DNA from 4 places in the Streptomyces sp. GMY02 genome. Region 2 is predicted to be linked to each of the others. Evidence: riboswitches for the same ligand, from Rfam matches in the RefSeq annotation. Region 2 holds a riboswitch; each other region holds the start of a gene.
The links. Region 2 has a riboswitch for cyclic di-AMP ahead of KQY30_RS31180 (C40 family peptidase). Riboswitches for the same ligand answer to the same signal wherever they lie in the genome.
Positions count from the first base shown of each region.

Region 1: another riboswitch for cyclic di-AMP. It lies ahead of KQY30_RS04025 (LysM peptidoglycan-binding domain-containing M23 family metallopeptidase); the one in region 2 lies ahead of KQY30_RS31180 (C40 family peptidase).
Region 3: another riboswitch for cyclic di-AMP. It lies ahead of KQY30_RS21980 (transglycosylase family protein); the one in region 2 lies ahead of KQY30_RS31180 (C40 family peptidase).
Region 4: another riboswitch for cyclic di-AMP. It lies ahead of KQY30_RS19235 (M23 family metallopeptidase); the one in region 2 lies ahead of KQY30_RS31180 (C40 family peptidase).

Region 1 covers NZ_CP077658.1:967,592-974,817, forward strand. The annotation lists gene KQY30_RS04005 (STM4012 family radical SAM protein) at 1-1,145, shown strand, start outside; gene KQY30_RS04010 (STM4011 family radical SAM protein) at 1,217-2,098, shown strand; gene KQY30_RS04015 (hypothetical protein) at 2,068-2,463, opposite strand; gene KQY30_RS04020 (SGNH/GDSL hydrolase family protein) at 2,660-3,505, opposite strand; gene KQY30_RS04025 (LysM peptidoglycan-binding domain-containing M23 family metallopeptidase) at 3,729-4,676, opposite strand; cyclic di-AMP (ydaO/yuaA leader) riboswitch at 4,681-4,874, opposite strand; gene KQY30_RS04030 (tyrosine-protein phosphatase) at 5,303-6,100, shown strand; gene KQY30_RS04035 (S8 family peptidase) at 6,232-7,226, shown strand, end outside.
Region 2 covers NZ_CP077658.1:7,312,461-7,319,686, forward strand. The annotation lists gene bioB (biotin synthase BioB) at 1-947, opposite strand, end outside; gene KQY30_RS31160 (8-amino-7-oxononanoate synthase) at 1,092-2,264, shown strand; gene KQY30_RS31165 (DUF397 domain-containing protein) at 2,254-2,457, opposite strand; gene KQY30_RS31170 (helix-turn-helix transcriptional regulator) at 2,565-3,419, opposite strand; gene KQY30_RS31175 (ATP-binding protein) at 3,681-4,112, shown strand; gene KQY30_RS31180 (C40 family peptidase) at 4,269-4,742, opposite strand; cyclic di-AMP (ydaO/yuaA leader) riboswitch at 4,747-4,938, opposite strand; gene KQY30_RS31185 (hypothetical protein) at 5,272-5,580, opposite strand; gene KQY30_RS31190 (ATP-dependent Clp protease proteolytic subunit) at 5,588-6,241, opposite strand; partial or broken gene KQY30_RS36790 (hypothetical protein) at 6,548-6,750, opposite strand; gene KQY30_RS31195 (hypothetical protein) at 6,827-7,226, shown strand, end outside.
Region 3 covers NZ_CP077658.1:5,184,512-5,191,737, forward strand. The annotation lists gene KQY30_RS21970 (cytochrome P450) at 1-1,215, shown strand, start outside; gene KQY30_RS37170 (transglycosylase family protein) at 1,409-2,311, shown strand; cyclic di-AMP (ydaO/yuaA leader) riboswitch at 2,754-2,951, shown strand; gene KQY30_RS21980 (transglycosylase family protein) at 2,954-3,778, shown strand; gene eno (phosphopyruvate hydratase) at 4,046-5,335, shown strand; gene KQY30_RS21990 (septum formation initiator family protein) at 5,585-6,058, shown strand; gene KQY30_RS21995 (DUF501 domain-containing protein) at 6,215-6,772, shown strand; gene KQY30_RS22000 (Ppx/GppA phosphatase family protein) at 6,769-7,226, shown strand, end outside.
Region 4 covers NZ_CP077658.1:4,569,990-4,577,215, reverse strand. The annotation lists gene trmB (tRNA (guanosine(46)-N7)-methyltransferase TrmB) at 544-1,311, shown strand; gene KQY30_RS19240 (PrsW family intramembrane metalloprotease) at 1,427-2,770, shown strand; partial or broken gene KQY30_RS19235 (M23 family metallopeptidase) at 2,814-3,847, opposite strand; cyclic di-AMP (ydaO/yuaA leader) riboswitch at 3,859-4,013, opposite strand; partial or broken gene KQY30_RS19230 (PP2C family protein-serine/threonine phosphatase) at 4,405-5,537, opposite strand; gene KQY30_RS19225 (TipAS antibiotic-recognition domain-containing protein) at 5,829-6,575, opposite strand; tRNA gene KQY30_RS19220 (tRNA-Met) at 6,774-6,847, opposite strand; gene KQY30_RS19215 (hypothetical protein) at 6,932-7,081, opposite strand.

The DNA of each region.
Region 1 (7,226 bases), 6.3 Mb from region 2:
CCGCCGCGGCCTTCGGCGGGGGCACCCCCACCTTCCTCGACGCCGGGGAGCTGGACCGGCTGTGCGACATCGCCGAGAAGCGGATGGGCGCCGAGCTGCGGTCCGTCCCGCTCTCCGTGGAGACCTCCCCCGCGACGGCGACCACCGACCGGCTGGCCGTACTCGCCGACCGCGGCACCACCCGGCTGAGCATCGGCGTCCAGAGCTTTGTGGACGCGGAGGCGAGAGCCGCCGTACGCCCGCAGCGCCGCGCCGAGGTCGAGGCCGCGCTCGGCCGTATCCGCGATACCCGGATCCCGGTGCTCAACATCGATCTGATCTACGGCATCGACGGCCAGACCGAGCTGACCTGGCGCCAGTCCCTGGACGCGGCGCTTGCCTGGCGGCCCGAGGAGCTGTATCTCTACCCCCTGTACATACGGCCGCTCACCGGTCTCGACCGGCTCGGCGCGGGCGGCGACGCCGCCTGGGACGCGCAGCGGCTGCGGCTGTACCGGCAGGGCCGTGACCTGCTGCTCGCCGAGGGGTACGAGCAGGTGTCCATGCGGATGTTCCGCCGCCCGGACAGCCTCTCCGGCACCCGAACCGACGCCCGGGCCAACGACGTCGAAGCCGACGGGACGCAGGCCGACGGAGCCCGGGCCGACGGCACATGGGCCGGCAGCCCCCCGGTCGGCGGCTTCCCGCGGACCGATGACCACGCGTGCCAGACCGACGGCATGATCGGTCTGGGCTGCGGCGCCCGTTCGTACACCTCGGGGCTCCACTACTCCTTCGACTACGCGGTCGACATGCGCCAGATACGCACCATCATCGACACCTATACGGCGACGGAGGACTTCTCCCGGGCAGAGGTCGGCCGCCGGATCGACGGGAACGAGGCACGCCGCCGCCATCTGCTCCAGTCGGTCCTCCAGGCCCAGGGCATGGATGTGGCCGGCTATCGCGAGCGGTTCGGCTCGGCGCCCGCCGAGGACTTCCCCGCCGAGCTGGACCGGTTCGCGGATCTCGGCTGGCTGGACTCCGCCGCGGGCCCCGGGCTGCTGCGGCTCTCGCCGGAAGGCCTCGCGCACTCGGACGCCCTGGGCCCGGCGCTCTTCTCTTCTTCCGTTCGGGCCGCGATGGCCGAGTACGAAGTGAAGTGAGCCGCCCCATGAACCCCGAAAAGCCCCTGCTTGTCATACAGCCCGTGGCCCCCGGGCCGCCGGGGGCCGCCATGGATCTGACCATCCTCTACCGCGGTCCGCTCGCCTCCTGCGACTACGACTGTCCCTACTGCCCGTTCGCCAAGCGACGTGACAGCCGTGAGCAGCTCCGCGCCGACCGGGAGGCGCTGGAGCGGTTCACCGCCTGGGTGTCGGAGCGGCGGGACGACCGGCTGTCCGTACTGTTCACCCCCTGGGGCGAGGGGCTGGTCCGCTCCTGGTACCGACGTGCCCTCACCGAGCTGTCGCGTCTGCCGCAGGTCCGCCGGGTGGCCATCCAGACGAACCTCAGCTTCCGCACCGACTGGCTGGCCGGTGCGGACCCGGAGAAGCTTGCGCTGTGGTGCACCTACCACCCGGGCCAGACTCCGTACGACCGCTTCCTCGCCAAGTGCCATGAGCTGGCGGACCGTTCCGTGCGGTTCAGCGTGGGCGTCGTCGGCCTCCCCGAGCATCTGGAGCTCGCCCGCAGGCTGCGCGCCGAGCTGCCCGCGCACATCTATCTCTGGATCAACGCGGCCGAGGGACACGGCTATACGGACGAGGAGGCCGCCCGGTGGACGGATCTCGACCCCCTCTTCCCGTACAGCCGCCACCCCCATCCCTCGGCCGGACTGCCCTGCCGCACCGGCGAGTCGGTGATCTCGGTGGACGGCGAGGGGACCGTACGGCGCTGCCACTTCGTCCGTACGGAGCTGGGCAACCTGTACGACGGTTCGTACCGCCAGGCGCTCGCGCCCCGGCCGTGCCCCCTGGCGGTGTGCGACTGCCATATCGGCTATGTGCACCTGGAGACACTGCCGCTGTACGACGTCTTCGCGGGCGGAGTGCTGGAGCGGATCCCCCGTGCCCCGGGCCGGTCTCAGTTCGGCGGGCCCCCGAGGGAGATCTGAGTGGTGTTCCGGTCATCGTTCAGCTCGATGTTCTCGGCACTGACCGAGAGGTGCGTGTTGTCGGTGAACCGCAGCCTCAGCCGCATGTCGAACCGCCAGGTGTCGTCCCCGTTGGGATGGATGGTGACCGTCGCGGTCCCGTTGGAGAGTCCGTCCTTCGTGGTCTCCGTGAGCACATCGAGGGGGTAGGGCCCCGCCGTCGTCCCGTCCTTGAACTGACCGAACGGCACGGAGATGGAGGCCGCCTCCACGCCGTCCGGTGTCCTGACCGAGATATTGATCCCGGTGTCGTGGTCGCGGTCCTCATTGGCCGTGACGAACGTGACCGCCCCCGCCGCGAGCCTCGCACTGCCGTTGTCCGCCATCGCAACCCCCTGAACCCACAGCGCCGTTGTCGGGCTCTCCCCTGGCCGGCGCCACACCGGAGGACCCCTTCGGCTCGGTTATCGCCAAGGCGGGAGCGGCCCATGCGGCAACGCCGCACGGTCCATTCTGATGAGTGAAAATCACTCCGAACCGGAACTCGTAGCCAAAATCGACGTCATCCCCCCGGCTCCGTCCTCACTGCCTCAGCGGCAGCAGATCCGGACGCTTGGCCTCCACATGGTCGCCCGAGGACTCCCCGCGCAACCGGCGCCCGATCCAGGGCACCAGATACTCGCGCGCCCAGTTGATGTCGTCCCGCCGCACCTCGAATGCACCGCGCGGCGGCTGCGGCGGCCACGCCTGGTCCGGATCGGCGGGTACGTCGAGCCCGAGCACCTGCGCGGCACGCAGCGCGACCCGGGTGTGGCCCTCGGGGGACAGATGCAGCCGGTCGTCGTCCCATGCCCGCCTGTCCTGGACGGACTTGAGGGACCAGAGATCGAGCACCGGACAGTCATAGCGGTCGGCGATCGCCCGTACATGAGCGGTGTACGTGGCGATCTTGCCGCGCAGATGCCGGAGTACGGGAACGCCCCGGGTGTCGAAGCCGGTCGTCACCATGACCGTGCCGACAGCGCCGGTGAGATCAGCGACGGCCCGCTCGAAACGCTCGGCCACATCGTCCGGATCGGTGCCCGGCCGGATGATGTCATTGCCGCCGGCACAGAAGGTCACCAGGTCGGGGGCGAGTTCCTTCGCCCGGGGGAGCTGCTCGTCGACGATCTGGTCCAGGAGCCGGCCGCGTACGGCGAGATTCGCGTACCGGAAATCACCGTGCACGGTGTCCGGGGCGTCCCCGGAGAACGCCGCCCCGTCCGCCAGCCGGTCGGCCAGCAGCACCGCCAGCCGGTCCGCCCAGCCGACATACCGTCCGTCGGGTCCGGGATCGCCCACGCCCTCCGTGAAGCTGTCACCGACCGCCGTGTACGACGTGTACGACCCGAATACGCCTCTTCTTCTTGATCTCGAATCGTCTGCCACAGCAGGATATCTTTCCCCCGCAGATGTGGCCTACGCGACCGTAGGGAGGGCTTGACGGCTGGTGAGATATGCCATCGGTCAATTTTCGGCCAACCGGGAATAGGCGCAACGGCCTCTGCCCGGCGCAGAAGCGCCGGGCAGAGGTACGAGCTACGAGCTGCGCAGAGGTACAGGCTACGAGGTAAGAGGTACCGCTGTTCCGCCCCTTGGATGCTGTCGTCGCTCAGATGTCGACACCCTGATCGCGGAGGTACGCCAGCGGGTCGATGTCCGAACCGTAGTCCGGTCCGGTACGGATCTCGAAGTGCAGGTGCGGACCGGTGACATTGCCGGTGGCGCCGGAGAGACCGATCTGCTGGCCCTCGCTGACCGTGTCGCCCTCGGAGACGGAGATGGAGGACAGATGGGCGTACTGCGAGTAGTGGCCGTCGCTGTGCTGGATGACGACCTCGTTGCCGTACGAGCCGCCCCAGTCCGCCGTCACGACCGTGCCCGCGCCGACCGCCTTCACCTCGGTGCCCGAGGAGACGAGGAAGTCCACACCGGTGTGGTAGCCGCTGGCCCAGGAACTGCCGGAGGCGTGGTACGGAGTGCCGATCTCGACATCGTCGACGGGCGTGGTGAAGCCCGAACCGCTGCTCTGGTCCGGCGAGTCCGAGGGCGCGGGAGCCGCCCCGGAGTCGTCCGCCGGCGTGGTGGTGGACGGGTCCGGGGAATCGGAGGAGTCGGACGGCTTCGCCGGGGCTGCGGGCTTGGCGTGGTGCCCGCCCCTGGCCTTGATGGTCAGCTTCAGCCCGGGGTGGATCAGCGACGGGTCGGGTCCTACGGCCTCGCGGTTGTCCGCGTACAGCTTCTTCCAGCCGCCGTGGACATGCTGCTGACTGGCGATCCTGGACAGATAGTCGCCCGCGACCACGGTGTAGGTCCGCGTCCTCTGATGGGACTTCTTGGCGGCGGCCTTCTTCTCGGTGGAATGCGCGGACTGCTCCGCGGAGAGCTGGTGCTCGGGAACGGCCTGGGGGGCGGTGGCGGGCGCGGCCTTCTCGGCGGCGTGGGCGCCGGTGGCGCCTATGAGCGGAAGTGCGATGGCGGCTCCGCCGGTGCCGGCGGCTATGAATCCGCGCGATACCGGGTTGGCCTTGGGACGGCGGTGCTTACCCTTCGCGGGCATGGCGAATTCCTCTCCGGCGCCTGCGAGGTGAGCTGTCGGGTTCGGACTGGAGATGCCCGGTCGCGTATGGTGCGCGACTTCACCCCGAGCCGTTCCGGAGTTTCCGGATCGGCGTACTACCTGGTTCCCCCGCTCCTGCCACGCGTTGCTGGTCGGATGTGAATTCCGAGCGGCGGCAGGATTCGGCGTTCCGCCCGGAGTGAGGGTGAATTTAAGCGAGCGGGACGAGCGGAACAAGCATTTCTATTCCCCCGGCTGAACTTCTTCTGAACTTCCTCGCATTTATCCCGGCATTACCGGTCACCCTGTGTGGACCGCGGTCGCCAATTTCCGCTTCGGCTCGGGAGATCCGGTACGGAGAGCCGCCACGGAACGTCACGAATATGATCCTGCTCACGGGCGGGTTCCCATCTCATCCGTGAACAGGACAGGCCATACAGAATCACTCAATACGGACAGATCGACATTTGACCGATATTCACGGTCGTGCAATGTGGCATGCGATGTCCGAATAGTCCCGCAGGAATCCCGACACTCGAACTGATTGCCCTGGGAACAGATGTCGTAGGGTCAGAGGTCGACCTTGTCGGCGAGCCGCGCCGGCATCGGACATGGAGGAGCAGGCCGTGACGCAGCAGGTCCCGTCGACAGAGCCCGAGCTGGCCGGCGTGCGCAACTTCCGTGATGTCGGCGGACTGCCCACCACGGACGGCAGGCGGGTGAGGACCGGAAGACTCTTCCGCAGCGGCCATCTCGCCAACGCCACCGCGGCAGACGCGGCCTTTCTCGCCTCCCTCGGCCTCCATACGATCTTCGACTTCCGCAATGCCGCCGATCTGAAGCTCGACGGCGCGGATGTGGAGCTGCCCGGCGTACGGAATGTGAACATCCCGCTCACCGACCCGGCCGACGGCGCCGAGTTCTGGCGGATGGTCAGGGACGGCGACCTCGACCAGCTCCGCTCGCTCCTCGCGGACGGCAGGGCCGCGGCCCGGATGACCGGATCGTACCGGTCGATCATCACGGACCGTACCGCCGAGCACAGCCGGGTCCTGCACGCCCTGGCCGAGGACAGCATGCCCGCGCTGATGCACTGCGCGGCGGGCAAGGACCGGGCCGGTCTGTCCATCGCGGTGGCCCTGCTCGCGGTCGGGGTGGAGCCCGAGGCGATCGAGGCGGACTATCTGAAGTCGAACGACCCGCACCGCCGCTATCCGGTCCGGCGCAGCGACAACGCCCCCGAAGGGATGTCGGGCGAGGTGATGGAGCTGCTCAGGCCGCTCTTCGACGCGCGCGCCGAGTATCTCGCCACGGCCTTCGAGACGATCGACAAGACCTGGGGCGGCACCGAGGCGTATCTCACCGAGGGCCTGGGGCTCTCCCCCGAGACACGTGAACGGCTGCGCGCCCGCCTTCTCGACTAGATCGGCCCCGGCGGTGTCGTGGTTGGGACATGTCCCAACCACGACACCGTGAATCAGTGACAGCCCCTCCGCCGCTACCAGATTCTGTCCAACACCGCGTGACCACGGAGTTGAACGAAGGGGCTGGACAGATGAGACGTATCCGCCTGACGGCGGCGGTATCGATGGCCTTGCTGATGACCGCGGGTGCCATGGCGCCGGTTTCGGCCCAGGCCGCCGCCGCTTCGGCCCGGGCCACCGCCGCTTCCGCCCGGTCCGCCGCCCAGGACCCCGGTACTGCCGCGCCCGCCCCCGCGGGCACCGCCGCGACGGTACGGCTGATCACCGGTGACCGGGTGACGCTCGGCACGGGCCCGGACGGAAAGCGCGCGGCCTCGGTCGTGCCAGGACCCGGCCGCGACGGTGTCCTCTTCCAGACCGCCGAGCAGAACGGCCGGCTGACCGTACTTCCCTCCGACGCCATGGACCTGGTCTCCGCCGGAACACTCGACCGCGAACTCTTCGATGTGACCGCGCTCGTCGCGCAGGGGTACGACGAGGTCCACACTTCCACGTTGCCGCTGATCGTCTCGCAGCCGGCCGGGGCAGCGGCCGCCCGGACGCTCCGTACCCTGTCCGGCTTCCAGGACGGTTCCGTACCCGCCCACACGCTGGAGAGCATCGGCGCCCGCTCGCTGCGGATACCCGCCGACGACCTCGGCGCGTTCTGGAAGACGCTCGCCCCCGCCGCGGACTCGATGAGCGCCGCCGGCCTTCGCGCGACACCCAAGGTCTGGCTGGACGGCAAGGTCGGCGCCGCCCTGGACCGCAGCACCGGACAGATCAACGCGCCCGCCGCCTGGGGCGCCGGCTACCGGGGCAAGGGGGTCAAGGTCGCCGTCCTCGACACCGGCGCCGACGGAACGCACCCCGATCTCGCGGGCCGGATCCTGGAGGCCAAGGACTTCTCCGCCAGTGGCGGGACCGAGGACGTCTTCGGCCACGGCACCCATGTCGCGTCCACCGTCGGCGGCACCGGCGCCGCCTCGGGCGGCAGCCGCCAGGGCGTCGCCCCGGAGGCCGGCCTGCTGATCGGCAAGGTCCTCGGGAACGACGGGTACGGCACCGAGTCCCAGGTCATCGAAGG
Region 2 (7,226 bases):
GCGATCATCTCCAGGTCCGCCCTGCCCTCCTGGCCCTCGCTGGTGAGGTAGTCGCCCAGGAAGATCGAGTTGACCAGATGCAGCGCGAGCGGCTGCATCGAACGCAGATGCACCTCGCGCCCGCCCGCCAGCCTGACCTCCACATCCGGGCAGACGAAGCGCGTCATCGCCAGAATCCGCAGGCACCGCTGCGGCGTGAGGTTCCACTCCTTGGCGAGCGGCGTCCCCTCGAACGGGATCAGGAAGTTGACCGGCACCGAGTCCGGGTCGAGTGCACGCAGCGAGAACACCACGTCGACCAGGTCCGCGTCGCTCTCGCCCATCCCGGCGATCAGCCCGGAGCAGGCCGACAGCCCCGCCGACTGCGCCTGCCGCACGGTGTCCACCCGGTCGGCGTAGGTGTGGGTGGTGGTGATGTCGCCGTACGTCCCCTCGGACGTATTGAGGTTGTGGTTGTACGCGTCGGCCCCCGCCGCGCGCAGCCGCTCCGCCTGACCCTCCGACAGCAGCCCCAGACAGGCGCAGACTTCGACGCCCTCGTTCTGCTCCTTGATCGCCTCGATGGTCTGCGAGACCCGGTCCACGTCACGGTCCGTCGGTCCGCGCCCGCTCGCCACCAGACAGACCCGCTTCGCCCCGCCCGCCACTCCGGCCGCCGCCGCCTTCGACGCCTCGTCGGGCTTCAGCCAGGTGTACTTGAGGATGTCCGCCGTCGAACCGAGCCGCTGCGAGCAGTACGAACAGTCCTCGGGGCAGAGACCGGACTTGAGGTTCACCAGATAGTTGAGCTTCACCCGCCGCCCGAACCACTGCCGCCGCACCTTCCCGGCCGCGGCCACCACTTCGAGCAGTTCGTCGTCGGAGGTCGCCAGTACGGCGAGCGCTTCTTCGCGGGTCGGCAGCTCGCGCCGCAAGCCCTTCTCCACCAGCGTGTTCAGCAGGTCCATGGTGCCGATCCTGGCCTACGCGAGCACCTCGAAGCCAGGGAGGAACCCGACAACACGGCTGGAACGAAGTGTGTGCATGACCACATCCTGACCCGGTCCCCGCGCGGTTAAAGTCTGTGCGCACCCTACAAAAGGACCGTATCCATGGCGCAGGATCCGTTCGACTGGACCGACGACGAGGCGCGCCGCCGCGAGCGGGCGGGTCTCGTCCGTACGCTCAGGCCGCGCCCGGCCGAGTCGGCCCTGCTGGATCTGGCGAGCAACGACTATCTGGGGCTGGCCCGCCATCCCTCGGTGACCGGCGCGGCGGCGGAGGCGGCACGCCGCTGGGGTGCGGGGTCCACCGGCTCCCGGCTGGTCACCGGCAGCACGGAGCTGCACGCCGAACTGGAGCGTGAACTCGCCGCGTTCTGCGGCTTCGAGGCCGCGCTCGTCCTCTCCTCCGGATACGCCGCCAATCTCGCCGCCCTCACCGCGCTCACCGCGCGCGGCTCCCTGCTCGTCTCCGACGCGGGCAACCACGCCTCGATCGTGGACGGCTGCCGGCTCTCGCGCGCCGAGACCGTGGTCGTACCGCACGCGGAGCCCGAAGCCGTGGGCAAGACCCTCGACGCGCACCCCGGGCGGCGCTCACTGGTGGTCAGCGACGCGGTGTTCTCGGTGGACGGCGACGCCGCGCCGCTGGCGGAACTGGCCGCGCTGTGCCGGGACAGGGGAGCCGCGCTGCTCATCGACGACGCGCACGGTCTGGGGGTGCTCGGCGAGGGCGGCCGGGGCTCGGCGCACGCCGCGGGCATCGCGGGCGCGGCGGGAGTGGCCGTCACCCTGACGCTCTCCAAGTCCCTGGGCAGCCAGGGCGGCGCGGTCCTCGGCCCGGCCCGGGTCATCGAGCATCTCGTCAACGCAGCCCGGACGTTCATCTTCGACACCGGGCTCGCGCCGGCGGCCGTGGGCGGCGCGCTCGAGAGTCTGCGGCTGCTGCGCGGGGAGCCCGGCCGGGCGGACCGGGCACGCGAGGTGGCCCGGACGCTGCACCGCAGGCTGACCGGGGCGGGGCTGAGCGCCGCGCCGCCGGACGCGGCGGTCGTATCCGTACGTGCACCGTCCCCGGAGGCTGCCCTGCGGTGGGCCGCCGACTGCCGTGCCGAGGGACTCGCCGTGGGCTGTTTCCGCCCTCCGTCGGTGCCGGACGGGATCTCCAGGATCAGGCTGACCGCGCGCGCCGATCTGACGCGGGAACAGATCGGCGCGGCGGTACGGACGGTCACGGCGACCGCTCCCGAGGGCGCGGCCGACGCCCGGCCGGTCAGTGCGTGAAGGTCTCCTCGCACAGCGCGGAGACAAAGGACGTCCACGCGGCTGCCGAGAACGACAGATGGGGCCGGGTCACGTTCTTGGAGTCCCGTACGGCGAGGACGTCCGCGGCGGTACGGGCGGACTCCACGCAGTTGTTCGCCCCGGTGCTGTGGCTGCTGCGCCGCCAGACGGAGTCCGCGGCCAGGGGTGGCACGGGGGACGGCGGACAGACCGGAGAAGCCGTTGATGGGGTGGGGGATGTGCGGGGGGAGAATGAAGTCTGGACAGGGGGCTGTGCGAGGTGGGCGGACATGATGCTCCCTACACGCCGTCACCGATCCCGGCGATGAGATCCACTGATTCTTCGGGCGGGAGGGCATGCGCCTGCATCGTACGGAACGCGGCGCAGTACGCCTCAAGGTCTTCTTTCCGTTCCAGATAGAGGCTATTCGTCAAATGGTCGAGAACGACCAAATCCAGATCAGCAATATGCGGGAATGAGAAGACAACGAAAGGCCCGGAGAGTCCGACATAGCCGCCCCCGGTGAACGGGAGCACCTGGAGACAGACCTGCGGCAGCGCGGCCAGCTCGGACAGCCGGCGGAGCTGACCCCGCATCACCCCGGGACCGCCCACCTCGCGCCGGAGCACCGCCTCGTCCAGTACGGCATACAGTTCGAGCGGCGCCGCGGAGTGCAGCACCTCCTGCCGGGCGAGCCGTACCTCGACCAGGGAGTCGACCGTCGTGGCGGGCAGACCGTCCAGCGCCGCGCGGGTCACGGCGCGCGCGTAGTCCGGCGTCTGGAGCAGTCCCGGCACCACCGAGGTCTCCAGCGTACGGGCCGAGGAGGCCTGGGACTCCAGGCTGATGAAGTCCCGGTAACGGGGCGGGATCACCCCGCCGTACGCCTTCCACCACCCCGGCCCGCCGCCCGTGATGCCCGCCAACGCGCCCAGCAGTGCCCGCAGTTGAGGATCCGAGATGCCCAGCGCGTCCAGCAGCGCCGCCAGGTCCTCGTCCTTCACCCCGCTGACGCCGGTCTCGATCCGGCTCACCTTCGACTGGTGCCAGCCCAGCAGCCGCGCCGTCTCGCCACTGGTGAGCCCCGCCCGTTGGCGCAGCCTGCGCAATTCCTCCCCGAGCCTGCGCCGGCGTACCGCCGGAATATGCCGCATGATTAATTCCCTTCCCCGAACCGCTTCGGTAAGCGTCTCGTACGCGCCAGGGCGCCGCGGCGGAGAAGTTATCTTTTCGCCGCCCAAATACGGTCTCGCGTCGCAGAGTTCACCACTTTGAGCGACAGATATATGCAGATCTCGGTGGATCGGCGATGCGAACGGCAGGATGAGTGGCACGCTGAGCACAGTCCGAGGCCGTCCGCGCAGTCATCCGTACTGCGCCGGAGTCAGGTCCGGCGGGAAAGGGACGGCGTCGCCATGGCAGACCATCAGGAAGCATCCATCACGCTGCCGAGCGATCCCGCGTCGGTACCGGCGGCCCGAAGATATGTCGCGGACCTGCTGACCGAGTGGGGTCTGCCGGGGGAGGCCGAGACGGCCGACGCCGTGCGGCTGATCGTCTCGGAGCTGGCGACCAACGCCGTGCAGCACACCTTCGGCCAGTCGCCCACCTTCACCGTGGAGATCGTGCTCGACCGGGACGAACAGCTCAGGGTCGGGGTGACGGACAGTCATCCCCGCTGGCCGCAGCGGCTGCCTGCGGCCGTGCAGCAGGACAATGGCCGCGGCATGGTGATCGTCCGCTCGCTGACGGCGGAGGGCGGCGGACAGGTGACGGTCACGCCGACCGCGGAGGGTGGCAAGACGGTCTGGATCGCACTGCCCTGGACGGTGCCGGTCCAGAGCTGATCCGCGTCAGGCTCTTGTACGGCCTTGCGGGTATGGCCTTGCTCGTACGGTCTTCCTGGTGCGGCTTTCTTCGTACGGCTTGGCTGCTTCGTACGGCTTGGGGGACTCCCCGGACCGGCCGGGCGCGCACCGGCCGGTCCGGGCATGTCGTGCCGGTCAGTTCACCCGGCCGTAGAGGGCGTTCCGGGACCAGATGCGTTCGAGCCGTACGAGCGCACCGGTCTTCGGCGAGTGCCAGATCTTCCCGCGTCCGGCGTAGATACCGACGTGGTAGACGTAGCCTCGCGAGTGGAAGAACACCAGGTCGCCCTTGCGCCGGTGGGAGGCCGGGATGTGGCGCGTCTTGTTGTACTGCTGGTGGGCGGTGCGCGGGAGCTTCTTGCCCGCCTTCTTGAACGAGTAGAGCGTCAGGCCCGAGCAGTCGAAGCGATGGGGCCCGGTGGCACCCCACTGATAGGGGGAGCCCGCCTTGGAAGCGGCCACCCGTAGGGCCTTGGCCGCGCGTGTGGCGGCCTGGGCCTCGGACGTGGCGCCGGGCGCCAGTATCGTGCCGCCGACCGCCGCGATGGTGAGGACCGACACGGCACCGGCCCGGGACAACAGAGACGGGACATTTGTCTGCGCATTCATCGCGCAACCCTTCGTCAGCCGCCTGTGAAGGATGACCTGTCGGGTTCGGACAGGCGAAGATGCCCGGCCGCGTCAGCGGCTTCACCCCAAGAGACGGCCTCGTAACGGACTGCGTGGCCGTCCCGTACTGCTCGGGTCCTCCACTCCTGCCGATCCACTCCTGTCGACCAGTCATCCGGAACGGCGGCAGGACTCGGCGTCCGCCCGGACCGCCCCGCCGTGGATGGCGGGGGCTTGTCGTCCCAGGGATCTTGGCCCGTAATCAGATGAATTCCGAGGAGAAACGACGCTATGTGAAGTTCGTCACGCCTGTTCCAAACGGGTGGCGGAGCGGTGTGTCGTTCCGGGGCTCCGGACCCCGATGAGTGCCGTACCTGCAGGCAGCCGGGGTGCGCTTCGCGCGTCCGGCCGCCCTGCGCAACTTGACTCCCCCCGTGTGTCCCGTCGTGTCGTACGTCGTACGGGCCAAGCGTTCCCGTACGGACGCCCTCCATACGGGAACGGACGGGGTGTCATGGCGTGTCGGGGCTCATTCGATGACCTCGGGAGGCAGTGCCACGCGCCCGGCGCGCCGCTGGCCGTCCAGCACCCGCAGCGCGCGGACCAGCGTCGCGCTGTGCAGCTCGGTCTCGCCCCGCATGTGCATCGCCGTCAGGGCGTCCCGCAGGGCCGTGGCCTGCGCGGGCAGCGCCTGTGCCGCCCGCAGCGCGCTGTAGGTGTCCGAGCCGCGTGCCGGGTTGATCCGTCCCAGCAGATCGACGACCTGGAGGAAGCTGTCGACGAAGTCCCCCTCGGCGCGGGTCAGTGCCGGCAGCGGCGGAGGTTCGGGTGGCGGCATCGGCGTGTCACCGCCTGCCGTGCGAACCGAAGGGGTGTCCCGTGGTGAGGGACGTCTTGCGGTTCTGGACCACGTGATCGACCAGACCGTACGCCTTGGCGTCGGCCGCGGTGAAGATCCGGTCCCGCTCGATGTCCTCGGTGATGCGTTCCTCGCTCTGACCGGTGTGCCGGGAGAGCAGCGACGCCAGCACGGCGCGCAGCCGCAGCAGTTCCTCCGCCTGGATCACCAGATCCGACGGCTGCCCCCTGACCGGCTCCTCGATCGCGGGCTGCTGTACGACGACACGCGCGCCCGGCAGCGCCATCCGCTTCCCGGGCGTGCCGGCCGCCAGCAGGAGGGCGGCGGTGGAGGCGGCCTGGCCGAGGCAGGTCGTCTCCACGTCGCAGGTGACGAGCTGCATCGTGTCGTAGATCGCGGACATGGCGCTGAGCGAGCCGCCCGGGGAGTTGATGTAGAGGCTGATGTCCCGGTCGGGCGCGGCGTATTCGAGATGCAGGAACTGCGCGATCACGTCGTTGGCGGCGGTGTCGTCGACGGCGGTGCCGAGGAAGATGATCCGCTCGTCCAGGAGCTTGGAGTACGGATCGAGCGTGCGGAACCCGCCGGAGGTGCGCTCGGTGAACTCGGGCAGGACATAGCGGGCCGAAGGACGGTGCATCGGTTACCTTTCCACAGGACTCTGGTACGTAAAAAATGTACAGGACGTACAGGTCGTTTGATGGGGAGCAGATTCTAGTGATCCACAATCACAGCAGGTCAGACCGTGTTTACGCTGATCGTGAAGCAGGTTTCTCTCACGACCATCCGGTATGTTCAGGCAGCCGCGTCGCCCTCGAAGCCGAGCAGAACCGTGAGGTGATCCGAGGCGGCGCGCAGGTCCTCGGGGCTCGGATGGACATAGACGCGCTTCGTGAACGGCGCGCTCACGTGGCCTTGTCCCTGCCGAGAATCTCGTCCGTGCGGTTCAGGCCGCATGCTGGTACTCGTGGAGGGTGTTGCCGAGGCGGTCGCGTTGGCGTATGTCGAGGTGGGCGATGGCGTCCGGGTCGGTGATCGGCGGAGGCAGGGGGTGCAGCGGGCGCGGGCGTCTGCGATGCCTTGGTGGGGCCGGTGGGAGTTGTAGTGCTGTTCGAACTCGCGCAGGGCGTGGAGCAGGTGGCGCTGGTTCGTACGGCGTCCGTGGTCGAGCTGGCGAGCGAGCTGATCCGCCGTCCGAGCCGGGCGGGGATCGACGACGATGGCCATGCAGGGTCTCGAGCTCCACCGTCCCGAGCACTGCCTGGGCCTGGCCGAGACCGGCCTTAACTGCGCCAAGGGGCAGGTCGACGCCCAGACCGAGGCCCTCTTCCGCGTCGTCCACGCCCACACCCTGGCCAAGAACGGCAGACGCCGCAGGGCTCTCACCGAGGCCGAACACGCCCGCACCCTGCTGACCGCCGCTCCCGGCGACGAGGTGCCGTTCTGGGCGCTGGCCCGGGGCCCGCCCGGCGTATCGGTGTACTCCCGCACAGCCAAGGTCCACGAGCCCCTGGGAGATCACCGGGCCGCCGCCGAGCAGTACGCGCTGGCCGCCGCGGCCCGCCCGGCGGGCACCTATGCGCGAATCGTCGCCCTGGACTTGGTCGCGGGCGCCGAGATGCACC
Region 3 (7,226 bases), 2.1 Mb from region 2:
GCCAGCGACCCCTACCCCGCGTACGCCTGGCTCCGTGAGTGGGCTCCCGTCCATCGCGCCCGGCTTCCCAGCGGTGTCGAGGCGTGGCTCGTGACGCGGTACGGGGATGCCAAGGCCGCCCTCGCCGACGCGCGGCTGTCCAAGAACCCCGTGCACCATGCCGAGTCGGCGCACGCCAAGGGCAAGACCGGGATCCCGGGGGAGCGGGACGCCGCGCTCATGACGCATCTGCTGAACATCGATCCGCCCGACCACACCCGGCTGCGGCGCCTCGTGTCAAAGGCGTTCACACCACGGCGGGTCGCCGAGTTCGCCCCGCGGGTGCGGGAGTTGACCGACCGGCTCATCGACGGATTCGCCGCGGAGGGCGAGGCGGATCTGATCCATGACTTCGCCTTTCCCCTCCCCATTTACGCGATCTGCGATCTGCTCGGAGTGCCGGCCGAGGACCAGGACGACTTCCGCGACTGGGCCGGAATGATGCTGCGCCATACAAAAGGGGGGAACGGCGCCGGGCCGCGCGGCGGAGTGGCGCGGGCCGTCAAGAAGATACGGGGATATCTGGCCGAACTCATCCATCGCAAAAGGGAGAATCCCGGTGACGATCTGATCTCCGGTCTTATCCGGGCAAGTGACCACGGCGAGCATCTCACCGAGAACGAGGCCGCGGCGATGGCCTTCATCATTCTGTTCGCCGGTTTCGAGACGACCGTGAACCTGATCGGCAATGGCGTCTATTCGCTGATGCGCCATCCCGAGGAGCGCGCCCGGTTCCAGCGGTCGATCGACGCCGGCGAGACGGAACTGCTCGCGAGCGGGGTCGAGGAACTGCTCCGCTACGACGGGCCGGTGGAGCTGGCGACCTGGCGCTATGCCACCGAGCCGCTGACGCTGGGCGGGCAGCCGGTCGCGGCGGGCGATCCCGTACTCGTCGTACTCGCCGCGGCGAACCGCGACCCCGAGCGGTTCGCCGGACCCGACACTCTCGATCTTGCCCGGCGTGACAATCAGCACCTTGGCTACGGGCACGGAATCCATTACTGCCTCGGCGCGCCGCTTGCCCGCCTCGAAGGTCAGACCGCTCTCGCGACACTGCTGACCCGCCTTCCCGATGTGCGGCTTGCCGTGGATCCGGTGGATTTGCGCTGGCGCGGCGGGCTCATCATGCGGGGATTGCGCACACTTCCGGTGCAGTTCACGCCATTGTCCGGCTGATGGACGGCTGCCGGTTTCGCCGCCGTACCGCGTCTCGTCAAGCCCGAATAACTGACGGGTCGTCAAGACTGTGACTTTCACGTGATCTCCGCTGCATCGACTTGTGACAGGCGTTCGAGTACCGCTACGTTCACCGACGACTCAGCAGCACCATCGCCGTAGTCGAAACGACAGTCACACGGAAGGCAATCGCATGCGCTCCGGGAACGGCCGACACCGCAGACCACGCCAGGCTCCCGCTCTGATCGTCGCCGCGGGGGTGACCGGTTCGGCCATCGCCATCCCGCTGTTCGCCGCCTCCGGTGCCAGCGCCGCCGACGGTTCCACCTGGGACCGGGTCGCCGAGTGCGAGAGCGGCGGCATGTGGAGCGCGGACCTGGGCAACGGCCACTACGGCGGCCTCCAGTTCACCCAGGAGACCTGGGACGCCTTCGGCGGCGGGGAGTACGCGGCCCGGCCCGACCTCGCCAGCCGTTCCCAGCAGATAGCGATAGCCGAGAAGGTGCTCTCGGCGGAGGGCGTGAAGGCCTGGTCGAGCTGCGCCCCGGTCTCCGGTCTGGTGGACGCCCTGCTTCCGGACATCGACCTCGGCGGCGACTCGGACCGCGTCAAGGCCCCGAAGGGCAAGGCGAGCACCGGTCCGTCGGACGGCCCCTCGGCCACTCCTGGCGGCACGTCCTCCCCGTCCGCCGGCGCGAGCGCGCGGCCGGGCGAGTCGGTCCCCTCCGGTTCGGCCGTCGCCCCCACGCCCGGAGCCTCCGCTTCCGCCGAGGGCACGGACGGTACGGAGGGTACGCCCGGCGCCGACGGCATCGAGAGCGCCCTTCCCGGCGGCCTCGGCGGCACGGCGGTCGGCGGCAGCGACTCGGCCACCGGCAAGCACCGCGGCCCGGCGGCCCAGGAGGACGCCGTACCGGACACCTCGGGCGAAGGCTATGAATACGGTCGTCATGCCTCACGGGGTGACGGACTGTCACGGAGTACGGATGTCCTGCCGGACGCCTCGGACGCCTCCGGCGCCGCGGACGCCGACCGGCCCGCCGAGCGCAACTGGCTCATCGCTGACGGTCTGAAGGTGCCCGGCGGGTGGCTGTGAGGTGAACGGGGGTGGGCGTCGCCCGCCCCCGGCCCGCCCCGGGCGGGCCATTAGCTCGACCCGCGCTCGTCCGCCGCTCGTCCCCGGCTCGACCGGCGGCCCGTATGCCCTGGTCAGGGTCCTGATCCGGATGTGAAACAGAAGCCGTTCGCCGGGGAGCCGGCCCGGCTGTCGGCGGGGCGGTTCGCCGCTCTATGTCCTCTTCTGCGCAAGTGAGACAAGCGTCTCTTTGCGGCAACTGAGGACTTTTGACCTGTGCGTTGCGCCGACTTAGGTCCTCACCAGCCGAAACGCCTAAACCTGGAAGGTCGTTAAGGGGATTTTTGTCCCCGATGTACTTCTTTGATGAACCGATGGGCCTGTGATTACGGTCTGAACCGCTCGCACCGCGGGCCCCGTCGACCGTCACGCCGAATCCTGCCGGCGGCCGAAGGGAAGTAGTTCGCGTCAAGCGCCGGAGGCAGGAGCGGGGGAACCACGGTTTGTGCCGGGCCCGGCCGTCGAGAGACGGCCGGCGACCGGCTCGGGGTGAAGCCGGGTGCGCCGGGTGCTGTCCGTGGGACAGGACCCGTCACACCCGGCCGGGCAGCTCACAGCCCGAACCCGACAGCTCACCTCGTAGGCGTCGGTGAGGAGAGTTCCATGCTGCGTGCCAGTCGTGTCAGCCATGTCAGCGATGTCAGCGAAGCCGGCCGGTCCGGCCGTTCCGGCAAGGGCAAGCACCGTCGTCCCGCCCGCTCCACGACCGCCCGTTACGCCGCGCTCGCCGGGATCACCGGTGCCGCCGTGGCGGTCCCGCTGATCGGCGCCACCTCCGCCTCCGCCGCGACCGCGTCCGAGTGGGACCGGGTCGCGCAGTGCGAGTCCGGCGGCAACTGGTCCATCAACACCGGCAACGGCTACTACGGGGGACTCCAGTTCAGCAGCTCCACCTGGGCCGCCTACGGAGGTACGGCGTACGCGGCCAGGGCCGATCTCGCCTCCAAGTCCCAGCAGATCGCCGTCGCCGAGAAGGTCCTCGCGGGCCAGGGCAAGGGCGCGTGGCCCACCTGCGGGGTGAACCTCTCGGGCGCGGCGTACGACGGCGGCTCGGCCGGCTCGGGTTCGGGCTCCGGATCCGGCTCGGCTTCCGGGTCCGGCTCGGGCTCCGGTTCCAGCTCCCGTTCCGGTTCCGGTACGGGCGATCAGGCCGCCCAGCAGCGGACGCAGCCCCGGCAGGAGTCCGCAGGCAGCGGAGCCCGTAGCGGAGCGCAGCCCGCCTCGCGCGGCGAGAGCCGGGCCGCCACCGGCACCGGCACGATCAAGAAGGGCGACGGCGAGTACAAGGTCAAGTCCGGCGACACCCTGTCCAGGATCGCCACGGTCCACCATGTCAAGGGCGGCTGGAAGAAGCTGTTCGACCTCAACAAGGACATCGTCCGCGACGCCGACCTGATCTACCCGGGACAGCAGCTCCACCTCCGCTGACCGCCGGCCCGGCGCGGAACGGACCGGCCCGGCGCGGCGGTATCGCCGTACCGGTCCGTTCCGCCCGGCCCTCATCGGCCACCCGACCGCCCCGGCCCGGCGCGTGATCCCCCGTACGCGCGCCGGGCCGGGGCCTGTCCAGGAGCGCTCGGGTACTCATTCCGTCCCAGCGGGCGGGCGCCGACGGGCCCGTACCCCGGGGACGGTTAGGCTCTTGCCGCAAGGCCAATGAGGCCCTGCACTCCACGCGTCACATCCCAGAAGGAGATGCTCGTGCCGTCCATCGACGTCGTCGTAGCCCGGGAAATCCTGGACTCCCGAGGCAACCCCACGGTCGAGGTCGAGGTCGGCCTCGACGACGGCAGCACCGGCCGTGCTGCCGTCCCCTCCGGTGCCTCCACCGGTGCGTTCGAGGCCGTGGAACTCCGTGACGGAGACCCCAAGCGCTACCTGGGCAAGGGGGTCGAGAAGGCCGTCCTCGCGGTCATCGAGCAGCTCGGCCCGGAGCTGGTGGGCTACGACGCCACCGAGCAGCGCCTGATCGACCAGGCCATGATCGATCTCGACGCCACCGAGAACAAGGGCTCGCTGGGCGCCAACGCGATCCTCGGTGTCTCCCTCGCCGTCGCGCACGCCGCCTCCGAGGCCTCCGACCTCCCGCTCTTCCGCTACCTGGGCGGCCCGAACGCGCACCTGCTGCCCGTTCCGATGATGAACATCCTGAACGGCGGCTCGCACGCCGACTCCAACGTGGACATCCAGGAGTTCATGATCGCTCCGATCGGCGCGGAGTCCTTCTCCGAGGCGCTGCGCTGGGGCGCCGAGGTCTACCACACCCTCAAGAAGGTCCTGAAGCAGAAGGGCCTCTCCACCGGCCTGGGCGACGAGGGCGGCTTCGCGCCGAACCTGGAGTCCAACCGCGCCGCGCTCGACCTGATCCTTGAGGCCATCAAGGAAGCCGGTTATGTGCCCGGCCGCGACATCGCGCTCGCGCTCGACGTCGCCGCGTCCGAGTTCTACAAGGACGGCTCGTACGAGTTCGAGGGCAAGTCGCGCTCGGCCGCCGAGATGACGGAGTACTACGAGGAGCTGGTCGCCGCGTACCCGCTCGTCTCCATCGAGGACCCGCTCTTCGAGGACGACTGGGCCGGCTGGAAGGTCATCACCGACAAGCTCGGCTCCAAGGTGCAGATCGTCGGCGACGACCTGTTCGTGACCAACCCGGAGCGGCTGGCGCGCGGTATCGAGGAGGGCTCGGCGAACGCCCTGCTCGTCAAGGTCAACCAGATCGGCTCGCTGACCGAGACCCTGGACGCGGTCGAGCTGGCGCAGCGCAACGGCTTCAAGTGCATGATGTCCCACCGGTCCGGCGAGACCGAGGACGTCACGATCGCGGACCTGGCCGTCGCGGTGAACTGCGGCCAGATCAAGACCGGCGCCCCGGCCCGCTCGGACCGCGTCGCCAAGTACAACCAGTTGCTGCGGATCGAGGAGATCCTCGACGACGCGGCGGTGTACGCGGGGCGCAGCGCGTTCCCGCGGTTCCGCTCCGCGTAGGGTCCGACGGCCCGCGCGAGACGGCTCACGCGAGCCGACTCACGCAGGGCTTCACGGCTCACGCACGGCTCACACAGGGCTCGCGCTCCGCGTGAGCGCCCGCTCGCGACAGGGCGGGGCGGGGCATGGCTGCCGGGGGCATCCCGCCGGTGCCCTCCTGCCCGTCCCGTACCGCCCGTCGTCGTACGTCCCCGGCCCCGGTCCCGTACCGTGTCCGGGGACGTACGTACATGACAGGGGAGGCGAGCCATGGCAGGGAACCGGGACCGGTTCTCCACCGCGACCAGGCTGCGGCTGCTCGGCGAGCAGACGGCCGCCCGTGTCTACCGCTCGCAGAACCGCCGCCAGGACCGCCGCTCCCGGCTGACCGGCCGGGCCGCCTTTCTCGCCCTGGTCATGTGCACCCTGGTGGTGGCGCTCGCGTATCCGACACGGCAGTTCGTGTCGCAGCGGAACGAGATCGCCGAGCAGGAGCGGCTGACCCGCGAGGCCCGGCAGCGGGTCGAGGAGCTGCGCGACGAGAAGGCGCGGCTCCAGGACGACGCGTACATCGAGCGGCTGGCGCGGGAGCATCTCCACTATGTGATGCCGGGGGAGACCGGATACACCATGATCGACCCGGACGCGGCGCGGAAGCACCAGGAGGGCCGGGAGGCGACGGACCGCCCCTGGTACTCGAATGTCCTGGACGACGTGGACAACGCGGACCGTCCGGAGCGGTAGCACACTCGTAGACACTCGGGTGACACTCAGGCCGTACGCGATCCGGGACCGCACGGACACCCGGGACCGCGGGGACATATGCGTAACCGCACCCGCACCCGCACCCGCACTCGTACACGTACGCACAATCGCACACACGCAAGAACCAAGGCAGGCATGGACACCCCTCCTCCGCAGACCGAACGCACCGAGCCCACCCAGGCGGACATCGCCGCGTTCGAGGAACAGCTCGGCCGCCCGCCGCGCGGCCTGCGCGCCATCGCGCACCGCTGCCCCTGCGGACAGCCGGATGTGGTCGAGACCGCGCCCCGGCTCCCCGACGGCACGCCCTTCCCGACGACGTACTACCTGACCTGCCCGCGCGCGGCCTCGGCCATCGGCACGCTGGAGGCGAACGGTGTCATGAAGGAGATGACCGAGCGCCTCGCGGCCGACCCCGAACTGGCGGCGGCGTACCGCGCGGCGCACGAGGACTATCTCGCGCGCCGTGACGCCATCGAGGTACTGGAGGGCTTCCCCAGCGCGGGCGGGATGCCGGACCGGGTGAAGTGCCTGCACGTGCTGGTCGGGCACTCGCTGGCGGCGGGCCCCGGGGTGAACCCGCTGGGGGACGAGGCGCTGGCGATGCTGCCGGAGTGGTGGGCGAAGGGGCCGTGCGTGACGCCGTGCGTGGCCCCGGGGGTTTCCCGGCACGAGCAGGAGGGGCGCGCGTGACCCGGGTCGCCGCCGTCGACTGCGGTACGAACTCGATCCGCCTGCTGGTCGCGGACGTCGACGCCGGTACGGGCGAACTGACCGATCTCGACCGGCGGATGAGGATCGTCCGGCTCGGCCAGGGCGTGGACAGGACCGGCCGGCTCGCCCCCGAAGCGCTGGAGCGCACCTTCGAGGCGTGCCGCGAGTACGCGGCCGTCATCAAGGAGCACGGCGCCGAGCGGGTCCGCTTCGTGGCCACCTCCGCCTCGCGCGACGCCGAGAACCGCGACGAGTTCGTCCACGGGGTCCTGGACATCCTGGGCGTGGAGCCCGAGGTGATCACGGGCGACCAGGAGGCGGAGTTCTCCTTCACCGGAGCCACCCGGGAACTGCCGGGGCGGGACAGCTATCTGGTCGTGGACATCGGCGGCGGTTCGACCGAGTTCGTGGTGGGCGACGACCGGGTACGGGC
Region 4 (7,226 bases), 2.7 Mb from region 2:
CGGAATGGGTGCACGGCCCTCTTCGGCGGCCATTGGGAGCACGCCCTGGAGGATGAGGGAGCGAACCCCGGCGCGCGCCGTGTGAGCCCCCGCCCGGCCTCGTTCGTGCGCTGCCGCCCCTGGCGGGCGAACGGGGCTTCCTACTCGCTGGCAGGCATCCGTGGTACCCGGCGAACACGTCAACGGCCCGGTCGTGGCCGTCGACCGGCACGTCCGGCGCCGGACCGAGCGCCTGCGGCGGCAGACCGAGCGCGTCGATGAACAGGCGTGTACGGGCGGGCTCGCGTGTACGGGCGGGCTCGGCCGGCCGCGAAGTTCGGCCCCGGGCGGTGCTTCGGCGAGGGACACTGGCAGACGGGCGGGGCGTGAACGGGCGCGGCGGGCGTTCCCGTGGGCGCTCCGTAGAATCGGTGCGTTGTGGCCACGCGTGAGAAGACCGGGATGACTGAGATGGCTGAGACCGCCGAGACGGCTGGGCGCGCCGGGCGGGCCGCGCCGGAGTCCGGGCACGGCCCCGGCGCGGCCGGCCGGGCCGGGGAGCGCATGATGAGCCGGATGTTCCCCGGCGGTACCGGGCCCGCCGCCGACCCCGCGGGCTCCCACTTCGAGCGCCGTATCCGCAGCTTCCAGCCGCGCCGCAGCCGGGTGACCCCGGGCCAGGCCGACGCGCTGCGCCGGCTGTGGGCCGCCTGGGGCCTGGACATCGACGGACAGCGGGTCCTCGATCCGCGCGAGCTGTTCGACGGGCTGCCGGTCGTCCTGGAGATCGGCTTCGGGATGGGCGAGGCGACCGCGCGGATGGCCGCCGACGACCCGGGCACCGGGATCCTCGCGGTCGATGTGCACACCCCCGGCCAGGGCAATCTCCTCCGGCTCGCGGAGGAGAACGGACTGACCAATGTCCGGGTGGCCAACGGCGACGCGATCATCCTGCTCAGGGAGATGCTGGCGCCGGAGTCCCTGGACGGGCTGCGGATCTACTTCCCGGACCCCTGGCCCAAGAAGCGGCACCACAAGCGGCGGCTGATCCAGCCGGAGTTCCTCACCCTGGCCGCGGGGCGGCTGAAGCCGGGGGCGGTACTGCACTGCGCGACCGACTGGGAACCGTACGCCGAGCAGATGCTCGCGGAGCTGACGGCCCACCCCGGCTTCGAGAACACCCAGCGGGACGGCGGATACGCGCCACGGCCGGCCTTCCGGCCGCTGACCCGGTTCGAGGGCCAGGGCCTCGACAAGGGCCACACGGTCCACGACCTGCTGTTCCGCCGCGTACGGGAACTGCCGCCCGCAGAGCCGGCGCAGCCCGCGTAACGGCGGTTGCCGAGGCCGTGGCAGTCTCGCCCGTACGCGCCCCCGACCCCGCGTAACCGCCGGTAGCCGCACAGGCACCATCGTGGTTGTCGGTGCCGCTCGCTACTGTCATCGGGTGTCGGAAGCCTCGCAGCAGCGCCTCGAACCGGGTCCGGCGATTCCTGTCCACGAGCCCTCGCAGCGGCTCGAAGGACCGGAGGCCGCCGGTCCCGCGCCCGCGTCCGGGCGCTTTCGGCCGCGTCGCGCGTTCTGGCGCCGCCGGGCGGTGCGCGCGGCGGCCGTGATCACGGTGCTCGCGCTCTGCGGCCTGGTGATCCTGGCGCTGGTGCGGGACCAGACCGGCACGGACGGCTTTCTGGTCGGCCTCGGGCTCGGCGTCCTGCCCGTACCGCTGCTGATGGCGGCGTTCCGCTGGCTGGACGGGGTCGATCCCGCCCCCTGGCGGAATCTGCTGTTCTCCTTCGCCTGGGGCGCCTTCGCGGCCGCGCTCGTCGCGATCATCGCCAACACCTTCGCGACCCAGTGGATAGCGACCGCCACCGCGGACCCGGCCGGCGCGCAGTCCCTCGGCGCGACGGTGATAGCCCCGGTCGTGGAGGAGAGCACCAAGGCCGCGGCGGTCCTGCTGCTGTTCCTGTTCCGCAGGAGGGAGTTCACCGGGCTGGTCGACGGGGTCGTGTTCGCGGGCTTCACCGCCACCGGCTTCGCCTTCACCGAGAACATCCTGTATCTCGGCAGCGCCTTCGGCGAGGACCGGAGCATGGGCAGCGCGGGCCTGGCCTCCGTCACGGCCGCGACCTTCTTCGTACGGGTGGTGCTGTCGCCGTTCGCGCACCCGCTCTTCACCGTGCTCACGGGCATCGGCTTCGGGCTGGCGGCGATGGCCCCGCGCCGCCGGCGAATACGCAGGTTCGTCCTGCCGCTGCTCGGACTGGCGCTGGCGATGGGCACGCACGCGCTGTGGAACGGCTCGTCGTCGCTCTTCGGTCCGTACGGCTTCTACGCGGTGTACGGGCTGTTCATGGTCCCGGTCTTCGGTCTGGTGACCTGGCTGGCGATCTGGAGCAGACAGCGCGGGCTGCGGACGGTCGCGGCCGAGCTGCTCGCGTACGCCGAGGCCGGCTGGCTGCCGTCGGCCGCACCCCAGGCGCTGTCCTCGATGCGGGCGCGCACCGTGGCGCGCGATTTCGCACACCGTACGTTCGGACCGCAGGCGGCCAGGGCGGTGGTGGAGTACGAGGCGTCCGCGACGACCCTGGCGTTCCTGCGCCACCGCGCCCGCCGCGGCACGGCGGGACCGGACTTCGCGGGGCGCGAGCGTGAGCTGCTGGACCGGCTGTGGGCCCGTGGGGGTACGGCAGGGCCCGCGCTGACCTTCGCCGCGCGGGCCACCGGACGGGTACGGGTGCCGCCGCCGTACATCGACTACGACGGCTTCAACCCGTACCGCCAGTACTGAACCCCGGCACGGAGGAAACCCGTGCCGGAGGGAGGAGCAAGCGTCAGGGAGTCAGGCCCTTGTCGGCCAGCCAGCTCATCGGGTCGATGCCCGTGCCGTCCGCGGTGTGCACTTCGAGGTGCAGATGCGGCCCGGTCACATTGCCGGTCGCGCCGACCCGCCCGATGGTCTCGCCGGTGGTGACCTTCTGTCCGGCGGTGACGGTCATCGAGGACTGGTGGCAGAACCACAGCTCCGTACCGTCGTCCAGTTGCAGGATCGTGCGGTAGCCGTACGAGCCCGACCAGCCGGCCGAGGTGATCGTGCCGCTGTGCACGGCCTTGATGGGCGTGCCCGTCGGGGCGGCGAAGTCCAGGCCGGTGTGGTAGCCGGAGGACCACATGGAGCCGGACTGGCCGAAGGTGGAGGTGATCGTGTACGAGGAGGTCGGCAGGGTGAAGCTGGCGGCCAGCTTCGCGAGGCGCTCCGCCTCCGCCTTGGCCTTGGCTTCCGCCTCGGCCTTCTTCCGTGCCTCTTCGGCCTTCTTCTCGGCCTCGGTCTGCTGCTTCTTCGCCAGCGCCGCGGCCTGCTCGGCCGCCGCGCGCTCCGCGGCCGCCTTCTCGGCGGCGTCGGCCTCGTTCTGCTGCTGCTCGGCCTGCTGGAGGATCCGGGCCCGCAGGGCCTCGCCGGCGTCGGTGGCACCCTGCTCGGCGTCCGCCGTCGTCATCCCGGCGGTGGTGAGGGGCGCGCTGGCCAGCGGATCGGGCTCGGTGTCGTCGTTCCCCGCCAGCGACCCCATGCCCGGCAGGGAGCCGGCGTCGGGGAGGTTGTCCGTGATGGCGTCCGGCAGGGATATGGAGACCGGGGGCTTGTCCTGCGCGGTGGCCATGCCGCCCGCGCCGACGGCGGCTATGACCCCGACGCCGAGGACCGTGGAGCTACGGGCGAAGCCGTTGCGCTGCTTGCCGACGCGGTGCCTGCCGCGTACCGGGCGTATGGATTCCTCGGTCGGGTTCCACTCCCCCAGGCCCGCTCCGGCTCGTCACCGAACGGGGTGGTTTCGAAGGGGGCGGTGGGGGCAGGCTGATTGGACGCCACTGAGGCGCACTCCTTTCCTTCCTTCTCGCCTACCGGGTTAGCTGACGGGTTCGGAGCAGGAAGGTCTCCTACGGGTGCTCTGAGCTGCGCGGAGCAGCAAAGAACTCCCGATTCACCCCAATTGGTGGTTCCCCGGTTCCCTTGCGGGATTCGGCGCGTGCGCACGGTGCCATCTCTTGCGACGGCTGGGACGACCGCGCTGCGTTATCGAACGTTAATAGAGACCGGGCCCTTATTCCAAGCCGTTCCGGGTGATCATTAACAACTTCGCATCGGACACACCAGGGCACATGCATACGCAATCGGGCGAGCTGACTGCCTTTCAGTGCATCTCGCATACCTGACGGTCTGTCAAATGTTATGCGGAGTGGCACGCGCCGATCACATACAGTCGCGACGGCCATCACGGAGCCGACGCGCATCACGGAACGGGCCGACATCACGAAGCCGCCGACTGTCACGGAGCCGGTCCCGGCCGACCGTCGCGGAGCCGGCGGCTGTCACGGAACCGGTCCCGGCCGGCCGTCGCGGGCCCGGTCACGGAACCACGGGCCCGGTCATGGAACCAGCGGTATGGTCCTGCGCCGCTCCGGCTGCCCCTCCGTCGGCCGGCTGACCGCCAGCAGCGCCATGTCGTCCTGGCTCCCGGTGCCGCCCGTGTGCCGCCGTACGTCGTCGATCAGCGCCTGGAGCAGTTCGTCGGGCCCCTGGAAGATCCGCCCGTCGAGCCGCTCGCGCGGCAGGTAGAAGACCCCGTGCGCGTCGCGTGCCTCGGTGAGCCCGTCGGTGTAGAAGAGCAGCGTCGCCCCCATCGGATAGGTGGCCTGCTCCGCCCGGTCCGGCCAGGCACCCAGATCGCTCATCCCGAGCGGCAGCGCCGGGTCCCGTGTCTCCAGCATGCACACGGCTCCGTCCTCGCACATCAGCAGCGGATCGGGGTGGCCCCGGTTGACGAGCCGTACCACTCCCCCGTCGTGCGGGATCTCCGCGATTACGGCCGTGGTGAACCCTTCGAAGGCGTCAAGACCGCCCCGCCGCGACCCGTCGCGTTTGAGAGCGCGCTCCAGTCTCTGCGCGACCCCCTCCAGCGACGGCTCCTGCTCGGCGGCCTCCCGGAACGACCCGATGACCACCGCCACCGCTTCGACCGCCTCAAGCCCCTTCCCCCGTACGTCCCCGACCACCAGACGTACTCCGTACGGCGTGTCCTGTACGGCGAAGAGGTCGCCGCCGATGAACGCGCCCTCCTGCGCCGCCTCGTACCGCGCGGCGATACGGAGCCCCCGATCCGCTCCGCGGGTCTCGGCAGCACCGCCCGCTGGGCGGTCTCGGCGATGATGCGGGCGGAGGCGAGCCGCTGACCGCTGCGGCGCAGCACCCCGCTGATGTACAGCGCGAGGAGCGAGACGACCAGCACGGTCAGCACTTCACTGAGGGACTCCAGCGACATGAGCGAGCTGGCGTAGAGATGCACCGCCACTTCGGCGAGGAGCGAGGCGATGGCGACCAGCAGCGTGCCGATCATCGGGTAGAACGGGGCGGCGACCAGCGGGGCGGCAGCGTAGAGCGGGCCGGCCGTGACCCGTGTCGGGGTCACGAAGTCGAAGACCACGCCGACCACGATCACGAGCACCGGGAGAAAACGGACCAGCCGCCGCCCGGTACGGACCCGGCTGCTGGGAATCGGCATCCCGTCGCCCGACACGGGACCGGCGATGTCGTCGGCGCGCCGGCCCCCGTTGCTCAGCGGCTCCGTGAGCTTCCTCAGCTTCCCCACCAGTGGTCACCTGCCTAGGGCTACGGACGGTACCGCGCCCCACCCAGGCTGTCCGCTGCCACGTCCGGGGGCGACTCGCCGTCGGCCGAGTGGGCTAGGGAGCCGGTCGGACCGGCCCGCCTTCCCAGCAGGTCAGACGGCCAGTCGGGGATCCGGCCGGTCGTTCGTTCGGCCGGCCGGTCCGTGAATCGGCCGGTCGTTCAGTCAGTCGGTCAGGTGGCGCTCGGCGTACACCTTCATGGCGTCTCGTACGAGCACTGCTGTCCCTTTACGGTACTTGTCATATGCGGCTGTGAAACGTTCGTCATCCACATACATGGACGAGACGCCGATGACATACGACTTGGTGGCCTCGACCGTCACCGAGAGCCATGCGCAGTGACGCCGGGCGATGTCCTGCGCCTCGTCGCTGTCGGGGGCGAGTCCCGCCTCCTTGGCCCGTCCCCAGTCGCGGGCGATGGTCTCGTGCCGGTCCTGGAACTCCTTCTGCTCCTGTTCGCTCAGCGAGCGCCACCAGCGGTCACCCTTCTCGTACGCCTCCCGGCCCCATCGCTCGGTGACCTCCTGCTCGTACCGGGTGTGATCGAAGCCGTCGAGCACTTCCTCGGCCATGAGTTCCTCTCCTGTCACGGTCTTGTGGAGAGTGGTCCGCACCGAGCCGATCAGCCGCTCGATGCGCTCGCGCTCCCGCTCCAGCAGCCCGAGGTGGGCGCGCAGGGCGGCGGCGGTGTCCTGCTGGCCGTCGAGGACACGGGCGATCGCGGGCAGACCGAGGCCCAGCTCCCGGAGGAGCAGAATCCGCTGAAGACTGACCAGGGCGTCCTGGTCGTAGTAGCGGTAGCCGTTGCTGCCGGTCCGGCTGGGCGTCAGCAGCCCCAGGTCGCCGTAGTGCCTGAGGGTGCGGCTGGTGGTCCCGGCCATTTTCGCGATCTCCTGGATCGACCACTCCATGACATCGACGGTAGAAGTTGACGCAACGTAAAGGTCAAGCCTTGTGGGGAGCGGCCCCTGTGAGGAGTGGCACAGGGCGGCCGTCGGGCAGCGCATGGCCGCCGGGCAGCACCCGGCCGTGGAGCAGCACATGCCCGCCGGGCAGCACACGGCGAAGGCCCGGATCCACTTGGAATCCGGGCCTTCAGCTCTCTTCAGTAGCGGGGACAGGATTTGAACCTGCGACCTCTGGGTTATGAGCCCAGCGAGCTACCGAGCTGCTCCACCCCGCGTCGGTAAACACAATCTTACGCCATCCGGATCAAGATCATCACCATTACCTGTCCGGGGACGGCCGGCCGGCCTCCGTGGAGGGGTTAGGCCGCCTCGACCACATCGGCCCGTACCGCCGCGGCCCACTCCACCAGAAGCCGCTGGTAGCGCTCCTGCTCCGCGGGCGACAGCGCGCCGCCGGCCCGGCCCCACAGGGCGCGGATCTCCGTATTCACAACGGCGGCGGAGCGCACCGAACCCTCCGCGGGCGCCGAGGCGGGCGCGGCATCCGCCGAAGCGCCGGCCGAGGCATCAACCGGAACATCGATCGAAGCGGACGCCTCGGCCGAGGAGGACGAAGAAGGAGCTGAAGGAGACGAAGGAGCCAAAGGGGCGGTA